4 regions of the Escherichia sp. HH091_1A genome follow, and region 1 is predicted to be linked to each of the others. Evidence: predicted binding sites of a transcription regulator. Region 1 holds the regulator's gene; each other region holds the start of a gene.

The links. The regulator LexA, encoded in region 1, represses DNA repair genes until DNA is damaged. The targets are predictions, from matches to a motif close to TNCTGTATGTACATACAGNA.
Region 2: a site for LexA is predicted at 3,642-3,661, ahead of sulA (SOS-induced cell division inhibitor SulA). Genes of this name have one in related genera too.
Region 3: a site for LexA is predicted at 5,274-5,293, ahead of sbmC (DNA gyrase inhibitor SbmC). Genes of this name have one in related genera too.
Region 4: a site for LexA is predicted at 3,100-3,119, ahead of uvrB (excinuclease ABC subunit UvrB). Genes of this name have one in related genera too.

What each region holds. Positions count from the first base shown of each region.
Region 1 is NZ_AP025747.1:4,945,568-4,953,797, reverse strand. It holds gene QUF14_RS24525 (DUF2713 family protein) at 1-496, opposite strand, end outside; gene zur (zinc uptake transcriptional repressor Zur) at 813-1,328, shown strand; gene QUF14_RS24515 (CsbD family protein) at 1,370-1,579, opposite strand; gene dinF (MATE family efflux transporter DinF) at 1,695-3,020, opposite strand; gene lexA (transcriptional repressor LexA) at 3,093-3,701, opposite strand; gene dgkA (diacylglycerol kinase) at 3,811-4,179, opposite strand; gene plsB (glycerol-3-phosphate 1-O-acyltransferase PlsB) at 4,350-6,773, shown strand; gene ubiA (4-hydroxybenzoate octaprenyltransferase) at 6,933-7,805, opposite strand; gene ubiC (chorismate lyase) at 7,818-8,230, opposite strand, start outside.
Region 2 is NZ_AP025747.1:1,186,003-1,194,232, reverse strand. It holds gene yccS (YccS family putative transporter) at 1-1,527, shown strand, start outside; gene sxy (CRP-S regulon transcriptional coactivator Sxy) at 1,490-2,095, opposite strand; one part of gene QUF14_RS05605 (IS3-like element IS2 family transposase) at 2,070-2,983, opposite strand; one part of gene QUF14_RS05605 (IS3-like element IS2 family transposase) at 2,983-3,298, opposite strand; partial or broken gene QUF14_RS05600 (Crp/Fnr family transcriptional regulator) at 3,391-3,465, opposite strand; gene sulA (SOS-induced cell division inhibitor SulA) at 3,684-4,193, shown strand; gene ompA (porin OmpA) at 4,550-5,602, shown strand; gene matP (macrodomain Ter protein MatP) at 5,678-6,130, opposite strand; gene QUF14_RS05580 (AAA family ATPase) at 6,316-8,076, shown strand; gene fabA (bifunctional 3-hydroxydecanoyl-ACP dehydratase/trans-2-decenoyl-ACP isomerase) at 8,145-8,230, shown strand, end outside.
Region 3 is NZ_AP025747.1:2,492,336-2,500,565, forward strand. It holds gene cobS (adenosylcobinamide-GDP ribazoletransferase) at 1-330, opposite strand, end outside; gene cobU (bifunctional adenosylcobinamide kinase/adenosylcobinamide-phosphate guanylyltransferase) at 327-869, opposite strand; gene QUF14_RS12625 (hypothetical protein) at 1,006-1,365, opposite strand; partial or broken gene QUF14_RS12630 (EutP/PduV family microcompartment system protein) at 1,344-1,640, shown strand; gene QUF14_RS12635 (DUF496 family protein) at 1,748-2,077, opposite strand; partial or broken gene QUF14_RS12640 (FUSC family protein) at 2,249-2,764, opposite strand; gene QUF14_RS12645 (IS110-like element IS621 family transposase) at 2,862-3,842, opposite strand; partial or broken gene QUF14_RS12650 (FUSC family protein) at 4,036-4,587, opposite strand; gene sbmC (DNA gyrase inhibitor SbmC) at 4,786-5,259, opposite strand; partial or broken gene QUF14_RS29040 (hypothetical protein) at 5,378-5,464, opposite strand; one part of gene QUF14_RS12660 (IS3 family transposase) at 5,508-6,433, opposite strand; AL1L pseudoknot at 6,324-6,440, opposite strand; one part of gene QUF14_RS12660 (IS3 family transposase) at 6,433-6,721, opposite strand; partial or broken gene dacD (serine-type D-Ala-D-Ala carboxypeptidase DacD) at 6,766-7,857, opposite strand; gene sbcB (exodeoxyribonuclease I) at 8,066-8,230, shown strand, end outside.
Region 4 is NZ_AP025747.1:956,813-965,042, reverse strand. It holds gene QUF14_RS04600 (hypothetical protein) at 78-845, shown strand; gene uvrB (excinuclease ABC subunit UvrB) at 1,004-3,025, opposite strand; gene bioD (dethiobiotin synthase) at 3,604-4,281, opposite strand; gene bioC (malonyl-ACP O-methyltransferase BioC) at 4,274-5,029, opposite strand; gene bioF (8-amino-7-oxononanoate synthase) at 5,016-6,170, opposite strand; gene bioB (biotin synthase BioB) at 6,167-7,207, opposite strand; gene bioA (adenosylmethionine--8-amino-7-oxononanoate transaminase) at 7,294-8,230, shown strand, end outside.

The sequences.
Region 1 (8,230 bases):
GTAATGACGCTACAGGTACTTTACCATAGGGTTTATCATAAAATAGCTGAATTGCGGAGGGAAGGTCATTCTGATTTATTACATCGAAAGTACACCTGTCTATTAGAGTTGCATCGCTATTTTCCATTGGATTACAAACAAAATCCATCGCATAATGAAAAATCGCCCGTTCTACAAATGCAGAAATATAGTCACGATCACCTAATTGCTCATTAGTGCACTCTACAATACACTCGTCAACCCAATCTTTGAGAGCATTTATTCGTCCAATTAAGGAAACATTCTTTTCACTTGCAGTCCATAAATTATGGGTAATCCTCTGAATAAACAAATCTATTTTTGCAATAATCGCAGCGCGATTACTCATCGTTGCATAATCAACCGATTTATTATACAGATCCTTAAGTTTTCCCGAGCTTACATCTTTATTATCGTATTGATTTGAGTTGAGGCTTTTATTAAAGTAATCTCTTGAACTTCCTATTATACTTGACATAATTTATCCACCTTTTTACCGAGCTGTATCATTCATATAATTCATTTGACAAAAAGTCACTATCAAAAATCGCTCATAATTTCTGATCTGTAGGCATACTTTCAAACGCATTTAAATAAATAGCGAGTTAACTTCAAGCAATGTATTTAAAAATGGAGTAATAATTATTGTCATGTTGATAATGGTGTCACCTGGCTATACAACACCTTACCTATGAAACAGAAAATCAACATTACAACAACAATAAGGGTTCTCGGTGTTTTTCCTGGAACATGGTAAAGTAAGGACATTCTTAACCCACACCTTGAGGTGCCCGATGGAAAAGACCACAACGCAGGAATTATTAGCGCAGGCTGAAAAACTCTGTGCGCAGCGTAATGTGCGCCTGACCCCGCAGCGCCTGGAAGTGTTACGCCTGATGAGTCTGCAGGATGGCGCTATCAGCGCTTACGATCTGCTTGATTTGCTGCGCGAAGCTGAACCGCAAGCCAAGCCGCCAACGGTTTATCGCGCGCTGGATTTTCTGCTTGAGCAAGGTTTTGTGCATAAGGTGGAATCCACCAACAGTTATGTGCTCTGTCATCTGTTCGACCAGCCCACCCATACTTCAGCCATGTTTATTTGCGATCGCTGCGGCGCAGTGAAAGAAGAGTGTGCAGAAGGCGTGGAAGACATTATGCATACGCTGGCGGCAAAAATGGGGTTTGCCCTGCGGCATAATGTGATTGAAGCACATGGGCTCTGTGCGGCATGCGTGGAAGTGGAAGCGTGTCGTCATCCTGAACAGTGCCAGCATGATCACTCTTTGCAGGTGAAAAAGAAACCGCGTTAAGAGGGCGTACATCCTTGTACACGTCGGGCAGGAGGGATTAATTACCAGCGATATTCATTGCGGGTTTCCCAATCCACGACCTCTTTTTCTGCCTGATCTTTCTGATAACCATAACGTTCCTGGATTTTACCGACCAGTTGATCACGTTTACCTTCAATGATCGTCATATCATCATCGGTCAGTTTGCCCCATTGCTCTTTCACTTTACCTTTAAACTGTTTCCAGTTACCGCCGGCTTCATCTTTATTCATAATCAAGACCTCATCGTTAGGTTGTGAATGAGAGTACGCTCACTTTTCTTCTGAACGTGAGATTAAGTGTAGTCAGGAATTTTACCCAGGATTATTTATTCAGAATTTTTAACCGTCACGTTGCTGCAAACCAGGTACCGTTGCGCCAGTGACGCTGCCAGATAGCTGCCAGAGAAAGCCCGCGCAGCGCCAGAAAGACAGTTAACGCCAACCACAAACCATGATTGCCCAGCCACGGCAGCGTAAGGAGCGTCAGGGCAAAACCTGCTGCTGCTACCGCCATACTGTTACGCATTTCAGCCGCACGCGTTGCGCCTATAAACATGCCATCCAGTAGATAACACCAGACACCGACCAATGGCAAAATCACCTGCCAGATAAGATAGCAGTCGGCCAGCTGCTGAATCTGGGTTAACGACGTCAACAACGCAATGATGTGTTCCCCTGCCAGTAAATAAATCACCGAAAACAGCAGTGCAACGATCCCCGACTGGCGGCACGCTGCGCGCCAGACCTCCAATAGCTGGCTCCCGTCGCGCGCACCGTACGCCTGACCTGAATGCGCTTCAACCGCGTAGGCAAAACCATCAAGCGCATAGGCGGTAAAGGTGAGTAGAGTCATCAGAACCGCGTTTACCGCGATGATGTCACTTCCAAGTCGTGCGCCAAGTACGGTGATCGCACCAAAACAGAGTTGCAGCAACAGCGAGCGCAGCATGATATCGCGGTTAAGCGCCAGCAAACGGCGGAAATTACCTCGCCAGGCTTTTTTCAGCATTTCGCCGGAGATACCGCGTGTTTTGATGATTTTACGCACTAGTAGCAGACCAATCAGCAATGTTGCATATTCCGCAATAACCGTCGCCAGCGCAGCGCCCTGCACGTTCATATGCAGCCCCATCACCAGCCAGACATCCAGCACTATGTTGAGAATATTGCCGGCTACTAACAAAATTACTGGCGCACGGGCATATTGCACGCCGAGTAGCCAGCCAAGTAACACCAGATTCGCCAGCGACGCCGGTGCGCTTAACCAGCGGATTTCAAGAAAGCGCCGCGCCTGTTCCAGCACTGCTTCGCTACCGCCAACAATATGCAGCGCCAGATCGATAATCGGCGTACGCAGTAGCGCAATTAACGCCCCAGCCCCCAGAGCCAACAGCAACGGCTGTACCAGCGCACGGGCTAATGCCTGGGGATTTTGGGCACCATAAGCCTGCGCAGTAAGCCCGGTGGTGCTCATGCGCAAAAACAGCAACAGCATAAAGAGAAAGCTGGTCGCCGTTGCACCAACCGCCACACCGCCCAGATAAACCGGACTATCAAGATGACCAATAACCGCCGTATCGACCAGCCCAAGCAACGGGACGGTGATATTGGAGAAAATCATGGGTAAGGCGAGATGCCAGAGTGCTTTATCAGATGAAGTGAGGAATGCCATGCAGACAAGCCTGATGAAGAGAGATGAAAAACAAACCGCGACGCCAGGCGGCATCGCGGTCTCAGAGATATGTCACAGCCAGTCGCCGTTGCGAATAACCCCAACCGCCAGCCCTTCAATCGTGAAGCTTTGCTGACGAAGGTCAACGACAATCGGTTTAAACTCACTGTTTTCTGGCAACAGTTCGACTTTATTGCCCTGTTTTTTCAGACGCTTAACGGTAACTTCGTCATCAATACGAGCGACGACGACCTGACCATTACGTACGTCCTGAGTTTTATGCACAGCCAGCAAGTCGCCATCCATAATGCCGATATCTTTCATCGACATCCCGCTGACGCGCAGCAGGAAATCCGCATTCGGTTTGAACAAGGAAGGATCAACCTGATAATGACCTTCAATGTGCTGCTGCGCCAGAAGCGGTTCACCGGCAGCCACACGACCTACCAGTGGCAACCCCTCTTCCTCTTCCTGTAACAGACGAATCCCGCGTGATGCGCCGGAAACAATTTCAATAACGCCTTTGCGTGCCAGCGCTTTCAGATGTTCTTCAGCCGCGTTTGGGGAACGGAACCCCAAACGCTGCGCGATTTCCGCACGCGTCGGCGGCATACCTGTCTGGCTGATGTGATCACGGATGAGATCAAACACCTCTTGCTGCCTGGCCGTTAACGCTTTCATTCCGCCCCCTGGGTGTATATACAGTTATGCTGTGAGTATATACAGCAAAAGGCGATTTTGGAACCATAAACTGCACAATAAACCAGAGATTTATCGAATTCTGGAAGGGTTATCCAAAATGCGACCATAACAGGATGCACCAGGTAATCACGGCGACGATAATCGCGATCAGTACCGCAGCGGACCCCATATCTTTAGCGCGTCCGGAAAGCTCATGGTATTCAGAGCCAATTCGGTCAACCACGGCTTCAATGGCACTATTGAGAATTTCCACAATCATCACCAGCATGACGGAGCTGATAAGCAGCACGCGAGTAATCGCGTCCACATCCAGCCAGCAGGCGATGACCACCGCCAACAATACCGCTACGCCTTCCTGACGGAATGCCGCTTCGTTGATCCATGCCGCGCGTAACCCCTTCCAGGAATAGCCAGCAGCTTTGATAATTCGAGTGAATCCAGTGGTATTATTGGCCATTGAAAGAACCTTTTTACATTATGAGCGTCAATATCAGTGTACCGTTAAATCCGATGATTCGGGTTTGCGTAACGCCGCGCGAAACATGAGCGGATACCACAGAATTTCCCATGAGTTTCTGCTATCCTTGCCGCGCATTTGCATTATTAACCAGAGGCTTTACATCGTTTATGTCCGGCTGGCCACGAATTTACTACAAATTACTGAATTTACCATTAAGCATCCTGGTAAAAAGCAAGTCTATTCCGGCAGATCCTGCCCCGGAACTGGGACTGGATACCTCTCGTCCAATTATGTACGTTTTACCGTACAACTCGAAAGCAGATTTGCTGACGTTGCGCGCCCAGTGTCTGGCACATGACCTGCCTGACCCCTTAGAGCCGCTGGAGATTGACGGCACGCTACTGCCGCGCTATGTGTTCATTCACGGCGGGCCGCGTGTTTTCACCTATTACACACCGAAAGAAGAGTCCATTAAGCTGTTCCACGACTATCTTGATTTGCATCGTAGCAATCCAAATCTGGATGTGCAGATGGTGCCAGTATCGGTGATGTTCGGTCGCGCGCCTGGGCGGGAAAAAGGTGAAGTGAACCCACCGCTGCGTATGCTAAATGGCGTGCAGAAATTTTTCGCCGTACTGTGGCTCGGTCGCGACAGTTTTGTGCGTTTCTCACCGTCAGTTTCTCTGCGCCGCATGGCCGATGAACACGGCACGGATAAAACTATCGCCCAGAAACTAGCGCGCGTGGCACGTATGCACTTTGCTCGTCAGCGTCTGGCTGCCGTAGGTCCACGTCTTCCTGCCCGTCAGGATCTGTTTAATAAGCTGCTCGCCTCCCGCGCCATTGCCAAAGCGGTAGAAGATGAAGCGCGCAGCAAAAAAATCTCCCATGAAAAAGCGCAGCAGAACGCCATTGCACTGATGGAAGAGATTGCGGCGAATTTCTCTTACGAGATGATTCGCCTGACTGACCGTATTCTGGGCTTCACCTGGAACCGACTTTATCAGGGCATTAACGTCCATAACGCTGAGCGCGTTCGCCAGCTGGCTCATGACGGTCATGAGTTGGTATATGTGCCTTGCCACCGCAGTCACATGGACTACCTGCTGCTTTCTTACGTGCTCTATCACCAGGGGCTGGTGCCACCGCATATCGCCGCCGGGATCAACCTGAACTTCTGGCCTGCCGGGCCGATTTTCCGCCGTCTGGGTGCGTTCTTTATTCGCCGTACGTTTAAAGGCAATAAGCTCTATTCCACCGTTTTCCGTGAGTATCTAGGCGAACTGTTCAGCCGTGGTTATTCCGTCGAGTATTTCGTGGAAGGCGGTCGTTCCCGTACGGGGCGTTTGCTGGATCCGAAAACCGGTACGCTGTCGATGACCATTCAGGCGATGCTGCGTGGCGGCACGCGTCCGATTACGCTGATTCCGATCTACATCGGTTATGAGCACGTCATGGAAGTGGGTACTTACGCCAAAGAACTGCGCGGTGCAACGAAAGAGAAAGAGAGCCTGCCGCAGATGCTGCGCGGTTTAAGCAAGCTGCGTAATCTCGGTCAGGGTTACGTCAACTTCGGTGAACCAATGCCGTTGATGACCTACCTTAACCAGCACGTACCAGACTGGCGTGAATCTATCGATCCCATCGAAGCGGTGCGTCCGGCCTGGTTAACGCCGACGGTCAATAATATTGCTGCCGATCTGATGGTACGCATTAACAACGCAGGCGCGGCAAACGCCATGAACCTGTGCTGTACTGCGCTTCTGGCGTCACGTCAGCGCTCACTCACCCGCGAGCAGTTAACCGAGCAACTCAACTGCTACCTGGATCTGATGCGCAATGTACCTTACTCCACGGACTCTACCGTTCCTTCAGCCAGCGCCAGCGAGCTTATCGATCACGCGCTGCAAATGAACAAGTTTGAAGTCGAGAAAGACACTATCGGCGACATCATCATTCTGCCGCGCGAGCAAGCGGTGCTGATGACCTACTATCGCAACAACATTGCGCATATGTTGGTGCTGCCTTCGCTGATGGCGGCAATTGTCACCCAGCATCGCCACATCTCCCGCGACGTATTGATGGAGCACGTCAATGTGCTTTACCCAATGCTGAAAGCGGAGCTGTTCCTGCGCTGGGATCGCGACGAATTGCCAGACGTTATTGATGCGCTGGCAAATGAGATGCAACGTCAGGGGCTGATTACCCTGCAAGATGATGAGTTGCATATCAACCCGGCGCATTCTCGCACGCTACAGCTGCTGGCCGCAGGCGCGCGCGAAACGCTGCAACGTTATGCCATCACCTTCTGGCTGTTGAGCGCCAACCCGTCGATCAACCGCGGTACGCTGGAAAAAGAGAGCCGCACCGTCGCGCAACGTCTCTCCGTGCTGCACGGTATCAACGCGCCGGAGTTCTTCGACAAGGCGGTGTTCAGTTCTCTGGTGCTGACACTGCGTGATGAAGGGTATATCAGCGATAGCGGCGACGCCGAACCGGCAGAAACGATGAAGGTGTATCAGTTGTTGGCGGAGTTGATTACATCAGACGTGCGTTTGACGATTGAGAGTGCGACGCAGGGCGAAGGGTAATCAGTGAGAATTGCCGGATGCGGCGCAAACGCCCTATTCGGCCTACCATGATCTGCAAATTCAATAAATTGCGATCTGTTGTGTAGGCCTTAGAAGCGCAGCGCATCAGGCAGTTTTGTCCACAAAAAAGCCGGATAATCCTCCGGCTTTTTCACATCATCAAATATGCCAGTAACTCATTGCCAGCCCTAAAAACAGCACCAGGCCAACATAGTTATTATTCATAAATGCTTTAAAGCAGGCTTCGCGCTCGCGGTTAGCAATCAGTTTTTGTTGATAAACAAACAGCGCACCTGCCACCAGAATTGACCAGTAATATCCCCAGCCTAAGCCATTTAACTCACCGATTATCGCCATCAGCACCAGTACGCCAATCTGCAAAATACCAATAATCAATTTATCGTACTGGCCGAACAAGATTGCAGTGGACTTAATGCCAATCTTCACATCATCATCGCGGTCAACCATCGCATACTGCGTGTCGTAAGCCACCGCCCAGAGAATATTGGCGAGGAACATTAACCAGCAACTCAACGGCACCGACTCACTCACAGCGGCAAAAGCCATTGGAATCGACCAGCCAAACGCCGCCCCCAGCACCACTTGCGGTAGATGGGTATACCGCTTCATAAACGGGTATACCCACGCCAGCGCCAGCGCGGCAATCGACAACAGAATGGTCATCGTATTCAGCGTCAGCACCAGTAAAAACGAAATCAGTACCAGCACGACAAACAGCGCACGCGCCTCTTTCTCCGTTACCGCGCCGCTGGGAAGTGGTCGGTTCGCCGTACGCTTAACATGACCATCAAACTTGCGGTCAGCATAATCATTCACCACACAACCAGCAGCGCGCATCAGCCAGACACCCGCGACAAACACCGCCAGGATCCAGAGCTGGGGAACGCCCGGCGTCGCTACCCACAGTGCCCATAATGTTGGCCAGAGCAGCAGTAACGCGCCAATTGGCTTATCCGTACGCATTAAGCGATGAAACGCCAGCAGCTTATTCTGCGTCAGACTCCACTCCATATTTTTTTCCTCTTAGTACAACGGTGACGCCGGTAAAAACAGTTCGGTTAGCAACAGCGGTTTACCGCTTAATCGCAGGCGGGAACGTCGCCCCCACAGTCCGGCATCACGGCCTATCTCAATAAAGTCCCGGGTTAATGTCGATGATGTGAACAGATAGCGTCCTAACGGCGTTTTACCCAATTTTTGTAACGCCAGCTCCGGCCCGCTTAACGTTGACTCAGGAACGACGGTACGACCGGCAAGCCACGGTTCACCATCGGCACATAACAAAATTTCACGTAACCAGTAACGGGACTCTTTCGGCAACAATGGCAGTTCTTCGTGGATTTCATTCTGCCCGACAAACCCTTCGCGGATCATCGTCACGCTCACTGTTTTTCCCTGCTGCTCAAAACGTTTCGTCATGGAATCTTCCAGCAACA
Region 2 (8,230 bases), 1.7 Mb from region 1:
CTGATGGCGACATTGAATCAGACGAAACTCTCGCTGCTGACCCGCTTACGTGGCGATCGTGGTCAACGGGGAACGCGTCGCACGCTGCATTATTACTTTGTCGCGCAGGATATTCACGAGCGTGCCAGCTCTTCTCATATTCAGTATCAAACATTGCGTGAACATTTTCGCCACAGCGACGTGCTGTTCCGTTTTCAGCGACTGATGTCGATGCAGGGCCAGGCGTGCCAGCAACTGTCACGCTGTATTTTGCTGCGTCAGCCTTATCAACATGATCCGCATTTTGAGCGCGCTTTTACGCATATTGATGCTGCACTGGAGCGGATGCGCGATAACGGCGCGCCTGCCGATTTACTCAAAACACTGGGATTTTTGCTGAACAATTTACGCGCTATTGATGCCCAACTGGCAACAATTGAATCAGAACAGGCCCAGGCACTGCCCCATAATAATGACGAAAATGAGCTCGCTGATGACAGCCCGCACGGATTGAGTGATATCTGGCTGCGTCTTAGCCGTCACTTCACACCGGAATCCGCCCTCTTCCGTCATGCGGTAAGAATGTCGCTGGTGTTGTGCTTCGGCTACGCCATCATTCAGATAACCGGAATGCATCACGGGTATTGGATCTTGCTGACAAGTTTGTTTGTCTGCCAGCCAAACTATAACGCCACGCGCCACCGCCTGAAGTTAAGGATTATTGGTACGCTGGTAGGTATCGCCATTGGCATTCCTGTGCTGTGGTTTGTGCCGTCACTGGAAGGGCAGCTGGTGCTGCTGGTTATTACCGGCGTGCTCTTTTTTGCCTTCCGTAACGTGCAATATGCCCATGCAACGATGTTCATCACACTTTTGGTGCTACTTTGTTTTAACTTGCTGGGTGAAGGTTTTGAAGTGGCGTTACCTCGCGTAATCGATACGCTGATTGGTTGTGCCATTGCGTGGGCGGCGGTGAGCTACATCTGGCCTGACTGGAAGTTTCGCAATCTGCCGCGCATGCTCGAACGTGCCACCGAGGCCAACTGTCGCTATCTCGATGCCATACTGGAGCAATACCATCAGGGACGTGATAACCGTCTGGCGTATCGTATTGCCCGCCGCGATGCACACAACCGTGATGCTGAACTGGCGTCGGTGGTATCAAATATGTCCAGCGAGCCGAACGTTACCCCGCAAATTCGCGAGGCCGCGTTTCGGTTGCTGTGCCTTAACCATACGTTTACCAGCTATATCTCAGCCCTCGGTGCTCACCGGGAGCAGTTAACTAATCCTGAAATTCTGGCGTTTCTTGATGACGCAGTTTGCTATGTTGATGACGCGCTACATCATCAACCTGCTGATGAAGAACGCGTCAATCAGGCATTAGCTGACCTGAAACAACGGATGCAGCAACTTGAACCACGGGCAGACAGCAAAGAACCTCTGGTCGTACAACAAGTCGGGTTATTGATTGCATTACTGCCAGAGATTGGTCGTCTGCAACGCCAGATTACTCAAGTTCCGCAGGAAACTCCTGTTTCGGCGTAAGAGAGTCAGCCCATTCTGCAAGCTCCTGGCGGCGTGCCACCGGGAGCGCAGCTTCATGAATGCCGATAATGGCCCCTTCCAGCATAAACAGAATCTTTTCTGTCACCAGACTGTTTTGCTGCCGCAGTCGCAACCAACACATTTTTGCCCCAAGTATACGTAACGCCCGTACATCCTTAATCCCCACCTCCCCGAGTATCGCTTCCAGATGAAAAGACATATTAGGCAAATCTTTCAGTCTTTCCCGGGTATTGCGCGTGCTTTTCTCTTTCAGCGCTGCATCGAGAGAATATTTCGACAGACGCACCAGCTTCAGTTGATTTCGCCATAGACTTTCATCAACCCGATAGTAATTGAGGGTAACGGATCGGCCACACTTTTTATATGTCAGCCAGACAGGCGGATGTTTTACACAGTACTGTGCACTTTGCTCACAAGCCCGAAGATACAACTCACCATCAGAAACCATCGCAAACACCGTGTCGTCAACGGTCAGGCTGTAACTACCAAACAATGATCGGTATTCAATTGTGGATTTGCCCCTATATTTCCAGACATCTGTTATCACTTAACCCATTACAAGCCTGCTGCCGCAGATATTCCCGTGGCGAGCGATAACCCAGCGCACTATGCGGATGCCATTCGTTATAATGCTCGAACGCCTCTGCAAGGTTCTTTGCTGCCGTTAACCCGTCTGGTTTGGGCATGATACTGATGTAGTCACGCTTTATCGTTTTCACGAAGCTCTCTGCTATTCCGTTACTCTCCGGACTCCGCACCGCCGTGTTCTTCGGTTCAAGTCCCAACATCCGGGCGAACTGGCGTGTTTCATTAGCCCGGTAGCATGAACCATTATCCGTCAGCCACTCCACTGGAGACGACGGAAGATCGTTGCCGAAGCGGCGTTCCACCGCTCCCAGCATGACGTCCTGTACTGTTTCACTGTTGAAGCCGCCGGTAGTGACCGCCCAGTGCAGTGCCTCACGATCACAGCAGTCCAGCGCGAACGTGACACGCAGTCTCTCTCCGTTATCACAGCAGAACTCGAACCCGTCAGAGCACCATCGCTGATTGCTTTCTTTCACGGCCACTCTGCCTGTATGTGCCCGTTTCGATGGCGGTACAGCAGGTTTTCGCTCAAGCAACAGCGCATTCTGGCGCATGATCCGGTAAACACGTTTGGCATTGATCGCAGGCATACCATCAAGTTCTGCCTGTCTGCGAAGCAGCGCCCATACCCGACGATAACCATACGTGGGCAGCTCTCCGATAACATGGTGTATACGGAGAAGCACATCCGTATCATCAGTGTGACGACTGCGGCGGCCATCCATCCAGTCATCGGTTCGTCTGAGAATGACGTGCAACTGCGCACGCGACACCCGGAGACAACGGCTGACTAAGCTTACTCCCCATCCCCGGGCAATAAGGGCGCGTGCGCTATCCACTTTTTTGCCCGTCCATATTCAACGGCTTCTTTGAGGAGTTCATTTTCCATCGTTTTCTTGCCGAGCAGGCGCTGGAGTTCTTTAATCTGCTTCATGGCGGCAGCAAGTTCAGAGGCAGGAACAACCTGTTCTCCGGCGGCGACAGCAGTAAGACTTCCTTCCTGGTATTGCTTACGCCAGAGAAATAACTGGCTGGCTGCTACACCATGTTGCCGGGCAACGAGGGAGACCGTCATCCCCGGTTCAAAGCTCTGCTGAACAATTGCGATCTTTTCCTGTGTGGTACGCCGTCTGCGTTTCTCCGGCCCTAAGACATCAATCATCTGTTCTCCAATGACTAGTCTAAAAACTAGTATTAAGACTATCACTTATTTAAGTGATACTGGTTGTCTGGAGATTCAGGGGGCCAGTCTAATCGGTATTCAATTGTGCCCAACGTTGCCAGGTATTCTTGTGATTTATAGATCCGCTTATAGGAGAGGCTTTTCATAAAATTCCTTTTAAAATCATAACATAAAAGAATGATTCACATTAACGGATCCGTTAACTACGAAAATAGGCAACTTATTCTTAAGGGGCAAGATTAATTTATGTTTTCCCGTCACTAACGACAAAATTTGCGAGGCTCTTTCCGAAAATAGGGTTGATCTTTGTCGTCACTGGATGTACTGTACATCCATACAGTAACTCACAGGGGCTGGATTGATTATGTACACTTCAGGCTATGCACATCGTTCTTCGTCGTTCTCATCCGCAGCAAGTAAAATTGCGCGTGTCTCTACGGAAAACACTACAGCCGGGCTTATCAGTGAAGTTGTCTATCGCGAAGATCAGCCCATGATGACGCAACTTCTACTGTTGCCATTGTTACAGCAACTCGGTCAGCAATCGCGCTGGCAACTATGGTTAACACCGCAACAAAAACTGAGTCGGGAATGGGTTCAGGCATCTGGGCTACCCTTAACGAAAGTGATGCAGATTAGCCAGCTCTCCCCTTGCCACACTGTGGAGTCAATGGTTCGCGCTTTACGCACGGGCAATTACAGTGTGGTGATCGGTTGGTTGGCAGATGATTTGACTGAAGAAGAGCATGCTGAACTTGTTGATGCGGCAAATGAAGGTAACGCTATGGGGTTTATTATGCGTCCGGTAAGCGCATCCTCTCACGCAACGAGACAACTTTCCGGGCTAAAAATTCACTCTAATTTGTATCATTAAGTAAATTTAGGAGTAATCCTGGAACTTTTTTTGTCGCCCAGCCAATGCTTTCAGTCGTGACTAATATTCCTTGCGAAGTCTTGTCTGAAGCGGTTTCCGCGATTTTCCTCTGTAAATTGCCGCTGACAAAAAAGATTAAACATACCTTATACAAGACTTTTTTTTCATATGCCTGACGGAGTTCACACTTGTAAGTTTTCAACTACGTTGTAGACTTTACATCGCCAGGGGTGCTCGGCATAAGCCGAAGATATCGGTAGAGTTAATATTGAGCAGATCCCCCGGTGAAGGATTTAACCGTGTTATCTCGTTGGAGATATTCATGGCGTATTTTGGATGATAACGAGGCGCAAAAAATGAAAAAGACAGCTATCGCGATTGCAGTGGCACTGGCTGGTTTCGCTACCGTAGCGCAGGCCGCTCCGAAAGATAACACCTGGTACACTGGTGCTAAACTGGGCTGGTCCCAGTACCATGACACTGGTTTCATCGACAACAATGGTCCGACCCACGAAAACCAACTGGGTGCAGGTGCTTTTGGTGGTTACCAGGTTAACCCGTATGTTGGCTTTGAAATGGGTTACGACTGGTTAGGTCGTATGCCGTACAAAGGCGACAACATCAACGGCGCATACAAAGCTCAGGGCGTTCAGCTGACCGCTAAACTGGGTTACCCAATCACTGACGATCTGGACGTTTACACTCGTCTGGGTGGTATGGTATGGCGTGCAGACACCAAGTCTAACGTACCTGGTGGCGCATCCACTAAAGACCACGACACCGGCGTTTCTCCGGTCTTCGCTGGCGGTGTTGAGTACGCGATCACTCCTGAAATCGCTACCCGTCTGGAATACCAGTGGACTAACAACATCGGTGACGCACACACCATCGGTACTCGTCCGGACAACGGCCTGCTGAGCCTGGGTGTTTCCTACCGTTTCGGTCAGGGCGAAGCAGCTCCAGTAGTTGCTCCGGCACCAGCTCCGGCACCGGAAGTACAGACCAAGCACTTCACTCTGAAGTCTGACGTTCTGTTCAACTTCAACAAAGCAACCCTGAAACCGGAAGGTCAGGCTGCTCTGGATCAGCTGTACAGCCAGCTGAGCAACCTGGATCCGAAAGATGGTTCCGTAGTTGTTCTGGGTTACACTGACCGCATCGGTTCTGACGCTTACAACCAGGGTCTGTCCGAGCGTCGTGCTCAGTCCGTTGTTGATTACCTGATCTCTAAAGGTATCCCGGCAGACAAAATCTCTGCACGTGGTATGGGTGAATCCAACCCGGTTACTGGCAACACCTGTGACAACGTGAAACAGCGTGCTGCGCTGATCGACTGCCTGGCTCCGGATCGTCGCGTAGAGATCGAAGTTAAAGGCATCAAAGACGTTGTAACTCAGCCGCAGGCTTAAGTTCTCGTCTGGTAGAAAAACCCCGCAGCTGCGGGGTTTTTTTTCGCCTTTAGTAAATTGAACTGACTTCGTCAGTTATTCCTTACCCAGCAATGCCTGCAGATCATGCTTCAAAGAAGACATTTTATTCGCGTATTTCTCTTTGTTTTCCGCATCTTCAATCAGCTGAACAATCGTTTCAGAAAGTGTTTTACCGCGACGCTGCGCAAGACCAGCCAGACGTTGCCAGACAATAAATTCCAGATCGATCGATTTTTTGCGCGTATGCTGGTGTTCCGCATTAAAATGGCGCTTTCGTCTGGCCCGAATGGTCTGCTTCATGCGATTGACCAGCTCTGGATTCATATGCTTGTCAATCCAGCCATTTACCAGCACGGGTTCATTTTCCAGCGAGAGCAACACATCGACGGCTTCCTGGGCGGCACTGGCTTCTATGTAACGGGTGATTAACTCCCCTTCGCGGTGCTTCTTCACCAGATACTTCCATTTCCAACCGCTTTCAAGATTTTCAAGTTGTTGATATTTCATAGCGATCTCAATGTTACCGTGTAACTCTTTACAGAATATCAGCTTTTTAGGCCAGTGAAGAAAAGAATCTCCATCCTGTGAGCTTTAACGCCCATGCCAGGAGTATTGTCGGTGCTTTCTACGTGTGCTGCAGTGCCGGTTACGGTATAATCGCGGCTTTGACAACAGACTAAAAAACATCAACTTTGACCATTACGAAACTTGCATGGCGTGACCTGGTTCCTGATACCGATAGCTATCAGGAAATATATGCTCAGCCACATTTGATTGACGAAAACGATCCTATATTCAGTGATACTCAACCGCGACTGCAATTTGCGCTGGAGCAGTTGCTGCATACGCGAGCATCCTCCTCTTTTATGCTGGCGAAGGCCCCGGAAGAGTCTGAGTATCTGAATCTTATTGCCGATGCCGCGCGTGCGCTACAAAGCGATGCAGGCCAACTGGTGGGCGGTCACTATGAGGTTTCCGGCCACACCATCCGCTTACGTAACGCAGTGAGTGCAGATGATAATTTTGCAACTTTAACGCAAGTTGTCACTGCCGACTGGGTAGAAGCGGAACAACTCTTTGGCTGCCTGCGCCAGTTTAATGGAGACATTACCCTGCAGCCAGGTCTGGTGCATCAGGCAAATGGCGGTATTCTCATCATCTCTTTGCGTACACTGCTGGCGCAACCTCTGCTGTGGATGCGGCTGAAAAATATCGTTAACCGCGAGCGTTTTGACTGGGTTGCGTTTGACGAGTCGCGCCCTCTCCCCGTCTCTGTGCCTTCGATGCCATTGAAGCTGAAAGTCATTCTGGTAGGCGAACGCGAATCATTAGCTGATTTCCAGGAGATGGAGCCAGAGCTTGCTGAGCAGGCTATTTATAGCGAATTTGAAGATACTCTGCAGATTGTCGATGCGGAGTCAGTAAACCAGTGGTGTCGTTGGGTGACATTTACCGCCAGACATAACCACTTACCTGCACCGGGAGCGGATGCCTGGCCGGTACTTATTCGCGAAGCCGCACGCTACACCGGTGAACAAGAAACACTGCCGCTTAGCCCGCAGTGGATCCTCCGCCAGTGTAAAGAGGTCGCCTCACTGTGTGATGGCGACACCTTCTCCGGCGAGCAGCTAAACTTAATGTTACAGCAGCGTGAATGGCGCGAAGGTTTCCTCGCTGAACGCATGCAGGATGAGATCCTTCAGGAGCAAATCCTGATTGAAACCGAAGGCGAACGCATCGGGCAAATTAACGCCCTTTCGGTCATTGAATTTCCGGGTCATCCGCGCGCTTTTGGCGAACCTTCTCGCATTAGCTGCGTTGTACATATTGGCGATGGTGAATTCACTGACATCGAACGCAAAGCGGAGCTTGGCGGCAATATCCATGCGAAAGGGATGATGATCATGCAGGCGTTCCTGATGTCGGAACTTCAGCTTGAGCAACAGATCCCCTTCTCAGCATCGCTGACATTTGAGCAGTCATATAGCGAAGTGGATGGCGATAGTGCCTCAATGGCTGAACTCTGCGCCCTGATAAGCGCCCTCGCCGATGTGCCGGTGAATCAGAGTATTGCTATCACAGGTTCAGTCGATCAATTCGGTCGCGCCCAGCCAGTCGGTGGTTTAAATGAGAAAATCGAAGGCTTCTTTGCTATTTGCCAGCAACGTGAGTTAACGGGGAAACAAGGTGTCATTATCCCCACTGCTAACGTTCGCCATTTAAGTCTTCACAGTGAACTGGTGAAAGCAGTAGAGGAAGGCAAATTCACCATCTGGGCAGTAGACGATGTGACTGAAGCACTGCCGTTATTATTAAATCTGGTGTGGGATGGCGAAGGCCAAACGACGCTGATGCAAACCATCCAGGAACGTATCGCGCAAGCATCGCAACAGGAAGGACGTCACCGTTTTCCATGGCCATTACGTTGGCTGAACTGGTTTATTCCGAACTGATCGGACTTGTTCAGCGTACACGTGTTAGCTATCCTGCGTGCTTCAATAGAATAAGGCTTACAGAGAACATGGTAGATAAACGCGAATCCTATACAAAAGAAGACCTTCTTGCCTCTGGTCGCGGTGAACTGTTTGGCGCTAAAGGCCCGCAATT
Region 3 (8,230 bases), 2.5 Mb from region 1:
GCCTAAACGGCTATCACGCATGATTTCCAACATGCGATCGCGGCTACGTGCAGAAAATACGCCATCACAGGTATCAGCGAGGCCGTCCAGGTGGAATCCCCCGGTCATCAGCGCCAGCACAAGTACGCTAAACAATGCCGCCAGTGGTACGCCACACCATGCCTGCAGCACCATGAAGACCAGCCCGCTAATCGCGCCAAGCAATAATCCAATTAAAGGAAAAGTAATAATACCGCGAGAATAATGCTCGAAATCCAGTCCCTGGGACCAGCGACGCGGTACAGGCAGACGCGTAATAAATGAGAGCATCGCCCAAAATAATTTACTCATTTGATTTTTACTCCAATACCCGAAACCACCAGCCATACTTCATTTGCCGCAGCGGCCAGCTGCTGATTTACCCGCCCGGCAATATCACGAAAATGTCGTGCCAGACGACTCTCCGGCACAATCCCCATTCCCACTTCGTTAGTCACTAATACAACCTTTGCGGGGCAACGTTGGCAGGCAGCAATCAACGACTGAATCTCAGCATTAATCGCCTGTTCCATCGCCTGATAATCCCATTCATCAGGGTCTTTATCGCCGCCATAATCAAACAACAGATTAGTCACCATTGTGGTAACGCATTCCAGCAACACAGCCTCATTCGGGTTAATGTCTGCATGAATTAATTCATCAAGATGTTGCCAGCGCTCCACTGTGCGCCAGTGAGCAGGGCGGCCTTGCCGATGATGTTCTATCCGTGCAGCCATCTCATCATCAAGGATTTGCGAGGTGGCGATATACAGAACCTGTGAAGAGTCCCCAATAAGCGCCTCTGCGTGGCGACTCTTCCCGCTCCGTGCGCCCCCCGTCACCAAAATCATCCTACCGACTCCTGATTCAATTGTATGATGGTATTCATTGAACAGAACAATGGATCCCCCACCGTTGCTGACCGCAAAACATTTACGCGATTAATACTGCGCGTAATATAATTAAAAATCCAGCATTCTCAATCCATTACGAAAGAAGATGGCATTGCGGAATAGCCAGACTTCCTCGTGTTAACGTCCGACAAAATGCGTCATTGACAGCGGTTTCTCTGGAATGACAGATTTCATTCAGATAATGGATCAATGCTACAGCCCCACCAACCGGACCAGTCAGCAAACGGGCATTGTGTTCTGCAATCAAAATTACCGTCGTTCCCTCAGAATGAGGGAGCCATTCTGGTACGGATATCTCGCTTTCAGCTGCTATCAATAGCAGCACTGAATAATCGCTATACGAATCTGATAACGATTGCACAGGCCCACCGTCAAAAGGCTGGAAATCTTGCTGCCAGTCCTCACCAATAAAATCGCCGCCTTTACAGTGCATTGTTGGTCAGTGCCTGCGAAGCAGACATTATCGCGCTGGTACTTAATGCGGACGCACCGTGGTCCCCTTTTTCGCCAGGCTTTACCTCGTCAATGAATCGCCCTGTAGTTGGAGTAGTCACCAAAGCAGATTTAGCCAGCATGGAACAAATATCTTTGGTGAAAAGTTGGTTACGGGAAGCTGGAGCGCACAATGTGTTAGTAACCAGTGCGGTTAATAACAATGGAGTTGCAGAACTTTTTGCCTTGCTGCATACAGAAGAAGGCTATCGCTAATTTCAATAGGTTATCAGATGGGAATGATGACGGTGATACACAGAAAAGAAACAATGAGCAATGAGCAATGAGGGTTACCGGGCAACCCTCATTGAATAAAACAGGAATTACTTCGCTTCGCCGTTTTTCATTTCGCCCATAGCTTTCAGCTTTTTGGAGATATCGCGGCGTTCTTTGGAGAGCTCGGCATTTTTGATGATGTAATCGTCAACGCGATCTTCATAGTCACCTTTCATGCTGGCGATGATGCCCTGGATTGCTTCAACGCTCATCCCCGGCTTGATGTAATCACTCAGGTTGTCCAGCAGCAGGACGCGCTTCTGGTTGTCACGGATCTTTTTCTCAACGTCCTGAATTTCACGTTGCAGTTTGTTCTTACGACGGAACAGACGAACAAATTCCAGTACATCCTGGAATGAAGGCTTGGTAGTTTCCATTTTTATACCCCTGATAATGTGAGAGTCGGATTCGTTTAAGCAACCGCTATTCGTTAGGGCCAACATTACTCATAGCTGCCGCAGATGACAATGCTTTTATCCCTTTTCACTATCATACCCTTTATCCTTGCTGAATCGAAGCAGCAGCAAGATGATTCTGAAGTTCAGGAATTATTTGCGCAAGGCCCGGCAAATCAGATTCGATAGCAACTCAAGCTGATGTGCCGTTTCCATGTTCAGCCACACATAGCCATAAATTGGTGTTTCCACGACCTTCAGGTCATGGTGGTTGTCAAGCAACTGACGCAGCTCTTCCACAGCATCGTTCAATTTTTCCGTATTGGCAAAAACCGGCTGCGGATTACCTTCGTACAGCGCATGAACAAGGCTCAGCAGTATTTGCTGCATCATGTGCTGGGTATCACGAAGTTTTTGCGCGTTCAATAACACGAAATGGCTGGGGCGCGTGGCCCAGTATGCATTGATTTGCAACTCCAGCATACAAACCAGATTGCGATTAATGGTCTGGATACCTTCATATATCGATTTTGGAATACGGGTTTCTTTGCTGGCGGGCGCAATCAGCCCACGCATTTTCACGGCATCGGTCAGGAGTTTTTGTAGATGGCTTTCCAGACGCGGGCGTTCGAGTAAGTTCGGTGAGAATGCAGATTGATAGATACTGTTATGGCCTGCAAGTTTTTTTCTACCCTGGTTTCCCAGATTGCAGGCATGCCAGACACAGCGCCGTCAGGCGCTGTTTTTTTCATCCCTTCCGCGATTTTTACGCAGCTACCGGATTATGCCGTGACGCATCGAACGGTACGCCTGACTTCAGCACTCCATACGCCACCTGTGCCAGCTTGCGCATCATCGCGCCGAGAATCACTTTTCCTTTCTTGCCATTAGCCGCCAGACGGTCGCGGAACGCCCGTCCCCACTCAGTCTTACTGGTGGCTACCATTGCAGGCATATACAACGCCCTGCGAAGCGACACATGTCCGGCTTTACTCAACCGGCTTGCCCCTCTCACACTACTGCCTGATTCATAACGCCGTGGTGTCAGACCCGCAAAAGCGGCGAACTGTCTGGCATGGGCGAAGCGGTCCTTCAGACCGATATAAGCCAGTAATACCGCAGATGTTTTCTCTCCGATACCCGGGATACTTTCCAGCAGTTTCCTGCGGTGTTTCATATCCGGATCATCGTCTGTCAGGTCTTTTATCTGCTTCTCAAGACGCTTCAGCTCTGCTTCAAGCCACAGAAGGTGAGCATCAATGCTCGGTCTCTGGACTTCCCGCGCCGTTTCAGTGCGGTTCAGTTCCTGCGTGTGCATATCTGTCAGCGCCTGGTGGCGTACTACCAGGGCACGCAACGCGCGTTCAAGCGGGTGAGGCGCTTCCCAGGCTGCAGGGCGCTTCTGACGACAGAACTCTGCCAGCATGCGCGCATCCACGGTATCAGTCTTGTTACGCAGTCCTTCACTCTGAGCGAAAGCTTTACCCAACGCAGGATTAATGACTGACACTATGTAGCCTGCATCGTAAAGGCACTCTGCGACAGGTTCCATATAGGTGCCGGTCGCTTCGATGCAGATATGCGCATGGTCAATCTTGTGACCCTTCAGCCAGCTCACCAGCTCATCGTGCCCTTTAGTGGTGTTAGCGAATTTTTTGGTGCGATGACGACCATCAGGACGCAACACATCGACATCCAGTTTCTCTTTAGCGGTGTCGATACCGATATAATGAAGTTCATGTTCCATCGTGAAACCAACCTTGCAAATACGGATTACCGGGAAAACCGGTCCATGATACTGTCCGGTTTATCACTTTGGGAGAAAGGCAGTCCGCTGCATAAATCTACGCAACAGGTTGAAAACCTAAGGCCCGATACGGCATGCGGACTGCAGGCAGAGAAAACTGGCCGATTTTCTCTGCACAGGAGGGATAATACAAGACCCGATTATACTCGGTCAGACTTTTTGCCAGTTGAATGCGCCAGTGGATGAACGCCCGTTGTGGCCAGATGCCGGTAAACAACATTGCCAGTAAAGAGCCGAGGATCACATCGCCGCTTCGCCATAACGCCGTATCAATTTCACCTGTCGGGGAACCAACAACAATTGCCAGAGTCACCCCAATCAATAAACCTTGATACGGTTTCTTGCCCAGCGCCAGCCAACCACAAAGAAACATAGCCGCCGCGCACCAGACTAACATCAGCGGTAACGAGATTAACTCCAGTTGCAGAGCGATAAGACCTAAAATCGACCCCAACACCGTACCGCCAATACGTTCGAATGCGCGAGGGACAACGTTACCCCAGAACGAGATTGGCCCCATAATCACCACCATGGTGACCAGCGGCCAGGTGCTTTCCGGGATAGTAAACAGGCGGATAATGAGAAAAGTGAGCAGGAATGCCAGCGCGACCCGAGTACCATGCACAATGCGGTAATGGCGGTATACCCGGATTTCAAACGGGCTTAATGACTTATCGGCACGCACGCAGAAACTCCGTTAATGAAGATTAAAAGCGCTCATAACACATCTGTCGGCCAGAAGACGCGCCCCTGAATTATCCGACGGACATACCGGGAACAGTGTAATTTCCCGGCAGGAGCGAAAAATTTGAAAGGCGCATCTTACTCTTTTCGCTTTCAAAAAAAGAGTGGTCTTCGCGTCAACACACCGCCCTGAGATGAATTAGTGATGTTTTGGCTGCACCGCAACATACATTTCGATATCCCAGTACCCCTCTTCCGCGCCATTGTTCAAGTAAACCTCGAAGCAGGGCTTTGGTAACATTTCATAAGCACTGTCCTGCAAGAGGCTATTAAAGAATTGATACCAGGGTTTAGCAAAATCATCATCGACTACACGCGCCACCGCCACCGCATACTGACCACCTGAAATTTCTGTCAGAATGACGCCCTCACTGTTTTCAGGGAGCGTAAAGTTATTCGGCACCGTCACGACGGTGTCGCAGCGTAATTTTTCGGCGGGTGTTTCATCTGGATTGTCGTAATAGACAGCAACCCACTCCTTCGGCACAATATTTTTGCTATCTACCCACATCATCAACTGCTCAAAGCCTTTCTTTACCGTCTGTTCCCACGGGCCAACGAGATGGAAACCTGCAACGGTACGTTTATCTTCCTGCTTAATCTCGTAGTTCATGACGCCTCCATTAATACTGTTTTTATATACAGTATAGTTGCAATATTAAAACCACAAGGAATGAGTGTTGATTATGCGAGCAGACTCGCACTCCTGCCAGTCTGCTGCAAAAGAAAGGTCAGGCCTTATGGTGGAAATAATCACTCAGGCGGGAAAACATGCTGCCTTCCCCGACAGATTCCAGGGTAACCAGCGGCCAGTGCGCCTGAACCGCCCCGGGTTTCCTGGAGAGTGTTTTATCTGTGAACTCAGGCTGCCAGATCATTGTTTCCGATGGAAGCATAATAAGCTTTTTCTGCTTCTGCCGGAGGAGTATGGCCCAGCCTTCCCAGCAATCGTCGATTGTTATACCAGTCCACCCACGTTAGTGTGGCCAGTTCCACTTCTGCACGGTTTTTCCAGCTCTTACGGTGTATTACCTCCGCTTTGTAAAGACCATTGATGCTCTCAGCCATCGCGTTGTCATACGAGTCGCCTGTACTCCCTGTTGATGCCAGTAATCCGGCTTCTTTTAGTCGCTCCGTATAGGCCAGTGACACATACTGAGAGCCTTTATCGCTGTGATGGATGGTGCCAGACGGACGACGGGCCCACAACGCCTGCTCCAGCGCATCCAGCACGAATGTCGTTTCCATAGACGATGAGACCCGCCACCCCACGATGTATCCGGCAAACACATCAATGATAAACGCCACATAGACGAAGCCCTGCCATGTGCTGACGTAAGTAAAATCAGCCACCCACAGCTGGTCAGGACGTTCTGCCACGAACTGACGGTTTACGCGGTCACCTGTGGCAACGGTTTTCCGGCTGACGGTAGTGCGGACCTTTTTACCCCGGAGAACACCGGCAAGTCCCATAACCGCCATGAGGCGCGCCACTGTACATCTGGCCACCCTGATTCCTTCCCGTAACAACTGACGCCAGACTTTACGCACACCGTACACCTGATGATTTTCATCGTATACGCGCTGTATCTCTCTCTTCAGCCAGTCATCGTGCTGCGCACGGGCACTGCGTTTATCCGGATGATGTCGCTGTTGCTGACAATGGTAATACGTTGACGGGGCAATATGCAGTTCGCTGCATACCGGTCCGACCCCGTACTGCTCACGCAGCTTATCCAGCAGTGGCATCATTTTTTCCAGAGGCGGTCGAACTCCGCCTTCGCAAAATAAGCGGAAGCCTGGCGAAGGATATCGTTACTGCGGCGCAGTTCACGATTTTCACGTTCCAGCTCTTTCAGACGCTGACGTTCAGCGCTGGTGAGCCCACCATCACCGCCCCCGGTATCCCGCTCATGCTGGCGAACCCAGACACGCAGAGTCTCCGGCGTACAGCCAATCTTTGGGGCAATGGAACAAATTGCCGCCCACTGTGAGTCATATTCATCCTGACTTTCCAGAACCATACGAATCGCCCGCTGACGGACTTCGGGGGAAAAACGAGTATTTTTAGTCATCCTGTTTACCTCTTTCTCAGGGAGTTTAGTCTCCAGGATTTCCGGGGCGGTTCAGCCACCTGTTTATCACGGTCGTAAAGTTCAATTTCCCCTACCCGCTGATGGGCGCTAATTGGCGCAGTGAGTTCTTTACCATCAAGGGTATATTTGGCTTTGATATGTGGAATTTCGGCTTTCGGTAGCACCATCCAGAACTCTTGTTCCGTTCCCAGGGCGATATTTTCTTTATCACCATACCAGATGCGTTCCGTACCGACCTTTTTCCCACGGTGCAAAATTTGCACCGTAGTAAAGTTTTGTTGCCCCCAACGCAGTAATTTTCTTGCCTCGTCCTCACGACCTTTTGCGCTGTCAGCACCCATTACCACTGCAATGAGGCGACGCTGCCCGTCTACAGCCGAAGCAATGAGATTAAACCCGGCACCAGAAGTATGACCCGTTTTCAGGCCGTCAACATTCATGGTTTTATCCCACAATAACCCGTTACGGTTTTGCTGGGTAATACCGTTCCAGGTGAGGCTTTTCTCACTGTACATATGATAAAACTCGGGCTCGCCGTGGATGATAGCGCGAGAAAGCACAGCTAAATCATAAGCCGAGCTATGCTGGCCTGGTGCATCCAGACCATGCACTGTTTCAAAATGCGTATCCTTGAGATGCAGCTTCTCGGCATAGTTGTTCATCATTTCAACAAACTGCCGTTGCCCACCGGCAATATAGTCAGCCAGTGCAACACAAGCGTCATTTCCGGAATCCACAATTAAACCACGGCTTAAATCACGTACCGATACGCGATCGCCCTCTTTCAAAAACATCAGTGAAGAACCGACAAACACCGGATTATCTTTCGCCCACGCATCACGCCCCACGGTGACAATATCGTCTGGCGTAATGCGATGACTATCGATAGCGCGATCCACGACATAGCCCGTCATCAGCTTTGTCAGGCTGGCGGGATTGCGCTGTTGATGCTCATTACCCGCGGTGAGGATCTGTCCGGTGGTGTAATCCATCAGTACCCAGGACCCGGCATGAATCTCTGGAGGCTGAGGTGAAAAAGGAATGTTTTCCGCCGCAAAACCAGACGATAAGTTAAAAACGAACAAAGAAGCAGCAATAATAAGACGGCGTTTCAACAGCAAACCCTCAGGAGTTTCAAATAGCTGTTCTTTTTACGGAAATACTTATGAACTGGCTGGAATAAAGTGCAAGAAAATGTGACTACCCTCGCATTTTTATCTGACATGATCTGTTGCCACTCGCTGCCAAATTGTCGCGCTAAAGCTGATTAGCACGGTGATATTTGATACTCTGGCAGACAGCAGAAATAACGGATTTAACCTAATGATGAATGACGGTAAGCAACAATCTACCTTTTTGTTTCACGATTACGAAACCTTTGGAACGCACCCCGCGTTAGATCGCCCTGCACAGTTCGCAGCCATTCGCACTGATAACGAATTCAATGTCATCGGCGAACCCGAAGTCTTTTACTGCAAGCCCGCGGAT
Region 4 (8,230 bases), 1.5 Mb from region 1:
TCAAAGCATTACCTGAAATAAAAGGGAGCGATATTATATCACTATATTTTACTATTGAATCAGCCTATAAAGAAGATATGCCAAAACAATTAACTGAACTATTAAATTTAGTTACAAACATTCCTGACATTGAAGATAAATTTCAATTCATAACTAAATTGGGTCATGCATACTGCCTCTCCGGAATTAATCTTTCAGATTACTCAACCTTTCTTTTAAAATTATTTCAGGATACTAAAGTAAACAGATTATGTGATTATTATAAGTTAAGAGTTCCTGGTGAACCAGAGTATCAACTTAGAATACCTTTAGATGGGTTGACATTTCAAATGCTTAGTGAACTGTACAGAGTATCGCCAGAAAACGTTTTCATTTTCGATGAACTTTTTCGAGAAATGATTGATTTCAGCACATTCGAAGGACGAGTGAGTTATTACAACACCATACTTTATTTAATAAACCAGAATACCGAAAGCATCAATAAAATAAATCTATTTAGCCATTTGATTAAACGTCTTCCATTATGTAATTTCAAAACTCAAGACTTTGAAACAAGATTAATACTTGCATTGCCTGAGTTAACAATCGAGCATGTGAATAAAACCGTATTAGAATATTTAAACGAGCTTACTGATATGTACAAAAGAAAACCATATTTAATTCTCACTGACCATGATAAATATTTTAGCTTTATCAAATATGCATTTAACAATGGAAATATTAAGATATCAAATGCCTTGATTGACGTCATAGAGAAAATAAATACAGAAAATCCTACTTCCCAGAGAACAAAAAGAAATCTTTCTGTATTAACGCAACCATTCAAAACATGCCAAATTTTATGAATAACGTAAATAAGTAATGAGTTTTAGTTTAGCACATCAACGTACCAGAGCCGCTTGCAACTCTGGTACGCTTCCTTTTTCACCAGTGTAACTGCACTATGCATGTTAACTGCTTTTGAACATAACAAGCGAAACCGAGCATTTTCCCATCTCCAACATCACGAAGCCGCAATGAACAACTCACGTAGCTGATGCAACTGGTCACGAATTTGCGCCGCTTCTTCGAACTCCAGATTTTGCGCGTGTTGCATCATCAGCCCTTCCAGTTCATGGATTTTCTGCTGCAACGCCTTCGGCGACATATCCATCGGCACATTATCCGGCTCAACAATCGGTCGTGATTTTCCTCTGCCCTTCGCTTTGGTTTTGGCAATGTTCTGCCCCAGCGCCAGGATATCGACCACTTTCTTGTTTAATCCTTGTGGCGTAATGCCGTGCTCTTCGTTGTAGCGTTGCTGTTTCTCGCGGCGACGTTCGGTTTCGCCAATCGCTTTCGCCATTGATGGGGTGATCTTATCGCCGTAGAGAATCGCTTTACCGTTAACGTTACGTGCCGCACGACCAATGGTCTGGATCAACGAACGTTCAGAACGCAGGAAGCCTTCTTTGTCGGCGTCGAGGATCGCCACCAGCGAAACTTCCGGCATATCCAGACCTTCGCGCAGTAAGTTGATCCCTACCAGCACGTCGAACTCACCCAGACGCAAGTCGCGGATGATTTCCATGCGCTCGACGGTATCGATATCTGAGTGAAGATAACGCACACGCTCGCCGTGTTCTTCGAGATATTCCGTAAGATCTTCCGCCATCCGCTTGGTCAGAGTTGTGACCAGTACACGCTCGTTAATTGCCGCTCGCTGGCGAATCTCCGAAAGAAGATCATCAACCTGTGTTGCCACCGGTCGCACTTCGATAATCGGGTCAAGCAATCCGGTTGGACGTACGACCTGATCCACCACATCACCACCGGATTTTTCCAGCTCGTAATTACCCGGCGTCGCCGAAACATAGATGGTTTGCGGCGCTAATGCTTCGAACTCTTCAAACTTCAGCGGACGGTTATCCAGCGCTGATGGTAGGCGGAAACCGTACTCCACCAGCGTCTCTTTACGCGCCCGGTCACCGCGATACATACCGCCAATTTGTGGAATGGTGACGTGAGATTCATCGACGACCAGCAACCCATCGGCAGGCAGGTAATCAAACAGCGTCGGCGGTGGCTCACCTGGTCCACGGCCGGAGAGGAAGCGCGAGTAGTTTTCAATCCCCGAGCAATATCCCAGTTCGTTCATCATCTCCAGATCAAACTGGGTACGCTGGGTCAGCCGCTGCTCTTCCAGCAGTTTGTTATTCTCCAACAGCACTTTGCGTCTGGCGGCCAGTTCTTCTTTGATCTCTTCCATCGCCTGTACGATGCGCTCGCGCGGCGTGACGTAGTGCGTTTTCGGGTAGATGGTAAAACGTGGAATGGTGGAAACAATCTGCCCGGTTAGCGGATCAAATAACGACAATCGTTCCACTTCCTCGTCAAACAGTTCCACGCGAAGTGCAATGTCATCCGATTCTGCCGGGAAGATATCAATCACCTCACCACGAACGCGGAAAGTACCGCGCTGGAAGGCTTGATCATTCCGGGTGTATTGCAGCTCCGCCAGTCGACGCAGGATCGCGCGCTGATCGATAATCATACCAACCGTAAGATGGAGCATCATCTTGAGATATAAATCAGGATCGCCCAGACCATAAATCGCGGAAACCGATGCCACCACAACCACATCACGCCGCTCCAGCATCGCTTTGGTGGCGGACAAACGCATCTGCTCGATATGTTCGTTTACCGAGGCATCTTTCTCAATGAAGGTGTCGGAACTCGGTACATAGGCTTCCGGCTGATAGTAGTCGTAGTATGAGACGAAATATTCCACCGCGTTTTCCGGGAAGAACTCTTTCATTTCGCCGTACAGTTGGGCCGCCAGCGTTTTGTTGGGCGCCAGTACCATGGTTGGGCGCTGAAGGTCAGCAATGACATTGGCGATGGTGAAGGTTTTCCCGGAGCCAGTTACACCGAGTAACGTCTGGTGCGCCAGGCCATCTTCCAGCCCCTCTTCGAGACGTCGAATCGCCTCTGGCTGATCGCCAGAAGGTTTAAAAGCGGAATTCAGTTTGAACGGTTTACTCATGAGTCGCTACCTGAAGGAGTTGGGCGGGCAGGTATGTAATTTTACTCGTCGTACTTAATTATGCCAACAAATTATACTGGATAAAAAAACAGTTCCCCACCATAATATTTCTGTTACAGCGTAAACTCCGCTGTCAATCATGAGCAAAATTTACTCTGTGGCGAGATAAAACTCCGGCCTTACGGGGTTATCCCCAAAGCAACGGCTTTTTTAACATTTGTCAAGATGAGTGATGACAGTTTTATGGCAAGAGATGCCTCTTCAGTGACTGCCATTGCAATTATCTAACCAGTTAAAAAATAAAAGATATTTCTTTGAGCCGTCTTTAACGCCAATTCGCGTGCAAGCCGCGTATTCTCTCGCTTGCCTCGTGTTTTCTAACTCTAATACACATGGTTATCCACAGGAATAGTGGATAACTGTCTGCAGCCCCTATCCCCCGCCGCCTGGGCAATTCCCACATTCACCGCATGATGCGGAAGTAAAATTTTTTTCGTGATTATTTTAGAATTTAATTGGTTAAATTGCAGTCAACCGAAGACGCGATCTCGCTCGCAATTTAACCAAATACAGGATGGCTACAACAAGGCAAGGTTTATGTACTTTCCGGTTGCCGCATTTTCTGGATTTTCTGCAAGCCAGGGAATTTCGCCCAGCAGCGGCGCGGGAATCATGCGGGTGAGCGTGGTCATATATTCAGCGTGACGTTTTCCAGGAGGCGTGACATCATTCGCCACCCAACCCGCCAGAGTGAGTCCGGCGTGTTGTATTGCCTGTGCCGTCAACATCGCGTGATTAATACAGCCGAGTTTCACACCAACTACCAGTATCACCGGCAGTTGTTCCTGTGTTACCCAATCCGCAAAAGTGAAAGTGTCAGAAAGCGGCGTAAACCAGCCGCCAGCACCTTCCACTAACACCCAGTCAGCCTGTTGTTCAAGCGCGCGTAATCCGTCGCTCATCACCAATGATTCTATCGGCCTGCCCTCTTGCGCGCTGATGATGTGCGGTGAAGTGGGTTCTGCGAAGGTGTAAGGATTTACCGTTGCGTAATCCAGCTGCAGGCTGCTGTTGTGCTGTAACGCCAGCGCGTCACTATTACGTAAGCCTTCCGGGGTCTTTTCGCTGCCAGAGGCGACCGGTTTATAACCTGCCGTCCGATAACCTGCTGCCTTCGCGGCTTGTAAAAGTGCACAACTGGCGACAGTTTTCCCCACTTCGGTATCCGTTCCGGTGACAAAATAACGTTTACTCACGAGCAATCACTCCCAAAAAAAGATGATACGTCAGAGGATATCGCCCCTGTTGTTGCGGCCAGGCCAGTTGCAATCGCTGCAACTGCGAACGCGTTAATATTCGTGGGTAGCGCCCTTCATGAAGATGCGTGGCACCGATGCCTTTCAGCGAACGCATGGCACTGAGCGCATCAGCAAACCACAGCGTGATGGGCTGAATATGATGTTGATAATGCACGCTGTTCAGCGACTGTTCGATTTCATCTGGCGGTAAAAAACGATTAGCATGCGGGCGCTCGTCCACCGCCTGCCACGCCTGATGCAATTCAGGGAGCGATCCCTGCACCAGCGTGGTAAACGCGACCACGCCTCCGGGGCGCACCACGCGACACAGCTCGCGAAGTGCCGTGGATAAATTACCGCACCACTGCACCGCGAGATTGCTCCATGCAAGATCGAAGGTTGCAGTCGCTAACGGCAGGGATTCGATATCTCCCGCCAGATAATGGTCTGCGGCATCCTTCTGGCGTGCCTGAACAAGCATTGGCGGCGAAAGATCTAACGCCGTCACCTGCGCGTGACGTTCACGCCAGTGGCGGCTCATCCAGCCTGGTCCACAACCCGCATCCAGTACGTGGGTGTATTTACGCTGTGGGAGCATTGCCAGTAAGACATCAGCACTCTGGCGCTGTAGATCCGCATGTTGCTCATAATGTGCGGCTGCCCGACCAAATGCCGCAGCAATGGCTTGTTTATTAACCGTTGCCATGCAGCACCTCCAGCAGACGGTCGATATCCTGCATTTCATGCGCGGCGGTTAGCGTTAAGCGCAGTCGCGCAGTACCAGCGGGTACGGTTGGCGGGCGAATCGCCGTGACCCAGCAGCCTTGCTGGCGCAGTTTTTCTGCCAGTTGTAACGCACGGCTGTTATCACCGACAATCAATGGCTGGATGGCGCTGTATGAATCAGCAAGCGTAAACGGCAAATCCTGTACTCCGGCACGAAAACGCGTAATGAGTGCCGCCAGTTTTTCGCGCCGTGCATCACCCTCATCACTGCGAATGACCGCCAGCGACGCACGTAATGCCTGCGCCTGAGCGGGCGGCATACTGGTGCTGTAAATAAGATGGCGGGCAAATTGCAGTAGATAATCCGCCACCGTATCGGAGCAAAGCACCGCTGCCCCGCTGACGCCAAATCCTTTGCCAAAAGTCACCACCAGCAATTCTGGTTTTACCTTTTGCAGCCAGCAGTTGCCGCGCCCCTGTTCACCGATAACACCCGTGCCGTGGGCATCATCGACCATCAACCAGCCATTGTGCTGTTGCGTTACCTGCTGGATTTCCGCCAGTGGCGCACTATCGCCGTCCATGCTGAACACGCCTTCTGTCACCACCAGTTGCTGCCCCGGACAGGGGGAAGCAAGCAGTCGCGCCAGATGAGCGACATCGTTATGGGTAAAACGGCGAAGCTGCGACGGGCTTAAACTGGCAGCTTCCAGCAATGAGGCGTGACTCAGCCGATCGGCAACAATACGGTCCTCTTTCGCCGTCATCGCGGTAATGACTGCCTGGTTAGCGGCAAAACCAGAGATAAACAGCAGTGCCCGCGAATAGCCCAGCCACTCGGCCAGTTCTTCTTCCAGCGCCTGATGCGCCACGCTATAACCGCTGACGTGACCGGAACCGCCGCTACCGACGCCAAATTGTTCCGCCCCCTGCTGCCATGCACGGATGATGTGCGGATGATGACTTAAACCTAAATAATCGTTACTGGAAAAGTTCAGATACTGACATTCATCCGCCACCAGCCAGCGACCGGCCCCTTGCGCCACCGGATAACGGCGACGCAGGGCATCGGCAGTACGCCGCGCATCGAGCGCCGCGTTGATTTTCTCCTGCCAGCTCATAGTGCTGCCGCGTTGTAATATTCGTCAGTGTCCGGGGTCATCAGCGCCTGTTCAAGACGTTGCTGTTGTTCGTTATCGCCCGCCAGCACGGCGGTTTGCTGCGGATTTAACCCCAGTTTGCGGAACAGTTGCAGGTCTTTATCTTCTTCCGGATTCGGCGTGGTCAGCAATTTGCAACCGTAGAAAATCGAGTTTGCGCCAGCCATAAAGCACATCGCCTGAGTCTGTTCGTTCATCTGCTCGCGTCCGGCAGAAAGGCGCACGTAAGAGGTCGGCATCATGATCCGCGCGACTGCAATAGTGCGAATAAAATCAAAGGCATCGACATCATCGTTATCCGCCAGCGGCGTGCCTTTCACCTTCACCAGCATGTTGATTGGTACGCTTTCCGGCGGCGTCGGCAGGTTTGCCAGTTGTAGCAATAATCCGGCGCGATCTTTGACCGTTTCGCCTAAGCCTACAATGCCACCTGAGCAGACTTTGATCCCGGCATCACGCACTTTTTCCAGCGTGTCGAGACGTTCCTGATAGGTGCGTGTGGTGATGATATTGCCGTAAAACTCCGGCGAGGTGTCGAGGTTGTGGTTGTAGTAATCCAGCCCGGCATTCGCAAGGCGCTGCGCCTGAGATTCACTCAACGTGCCCAGCGTCATACACGCCTCCAGGCCCATCGCTTTTACCCCCTGCACCATCTGCTCCAGATAGGGCATGTCTCGTTCGTGGGGATTCTTCCACGCCGCGCCCATACAGAAACGTGTCGATCCCGCCGCTTTCGCTTTTCGCGCCGACTCCAGTACCTGTTCAACTTCCATCAACCGCTCGGCTTCCAGTCCGGTTTTATAACGCGAGCTTTGCGGGCAGTATTTGCAATCTTCCGGACAAGCTCCGGTTTTAATCGACAGCAAAGTGCTGACCTGGACCTGACGAGGATCGAAATGCTGACGATGCACCTGCTGCGCTTCAAACAGCAGATCCAACAACGGTTTTTCAAATAATTCTGTGACTTGCGACAATGTCCAGCGTGGGTGGTGAGCCATGGGGCTTCTCCAAAACGTGTTTTTTGTTGTTAATTCGGTGTAGACTTGTAAACCTAAATCTTTTCAATTTGGTTTACAAGTCGATTATGACAACGGACGATCTTGCCTTTGACCAACGCCATATCTGGCACCCATACACATCCATGACCTCCCCGCTACCGGTTTATCCGGTGGCGAGCGCCGAAGGTTGCGAGCTAATTTTGTCTGACGGCAGACGCCTGGTTGACGGTATGTCGTCCTGGTGGGCGGCAATCCACGGCTACAACCACCCGCAGCTCAATGCGGCAATGAAGTCTCAAATTGATGCCATGTCGCATGTGATGTTTGGCGGTATCACCCATACGCCCGCCATCGAGCTGTGCCGCAAACTGGTGGCAATGACGCCGCAACCGCTGGAATGCGTTTTTCTCGCGGACTCCGGCTCCGTAGCGGTGGAAGTGGCGATGAAAATGGCGTTGCAGTACTGGCAAGCCAAAGGCGAAGCGCGCCAACGTTTTCTGACCTTCCGCAATGGTTATCATGGCGATACCTTTGGCGCGATGTCGGTGTGCGATCCGGACAACTCAATGCACAGCCTGTGGAAAGGCTATCTGCCAGAAAACTTGTTTGCTCCGGCCCCGCAAAGCTGCATGGATGGCGAATGGGATGAACGCGATATGGTGGGCTTTGCGCGCCTGATGGCTGCACATCGTCATGAAATCGCGGCGGTGATCATTGAACCGATTGTTCAGGGCGCTGGCGGAATGCGCATGTACCATCCGGAATGGTTAAAACGAATCCGCAAAATGTGCGATCGTGAAGGTATCTTGCTGATTGCTGACGAGATAGCCACCGGTTTTGGTCGTACCGGCAAACTGTTTGCCTGCGAACATGCGGGGATCGCGCCGGACATTTTGTGCCTCGGTAAAGCCTTAACCGGCGGTACGATGACCCTTTCCGCCACGCTCACTACACGCGAGGTGGCTGAAACTATCAGCAACGGCGAAGCCGGATGCTTTATGCACGGGCCAACCTTTATGGGCA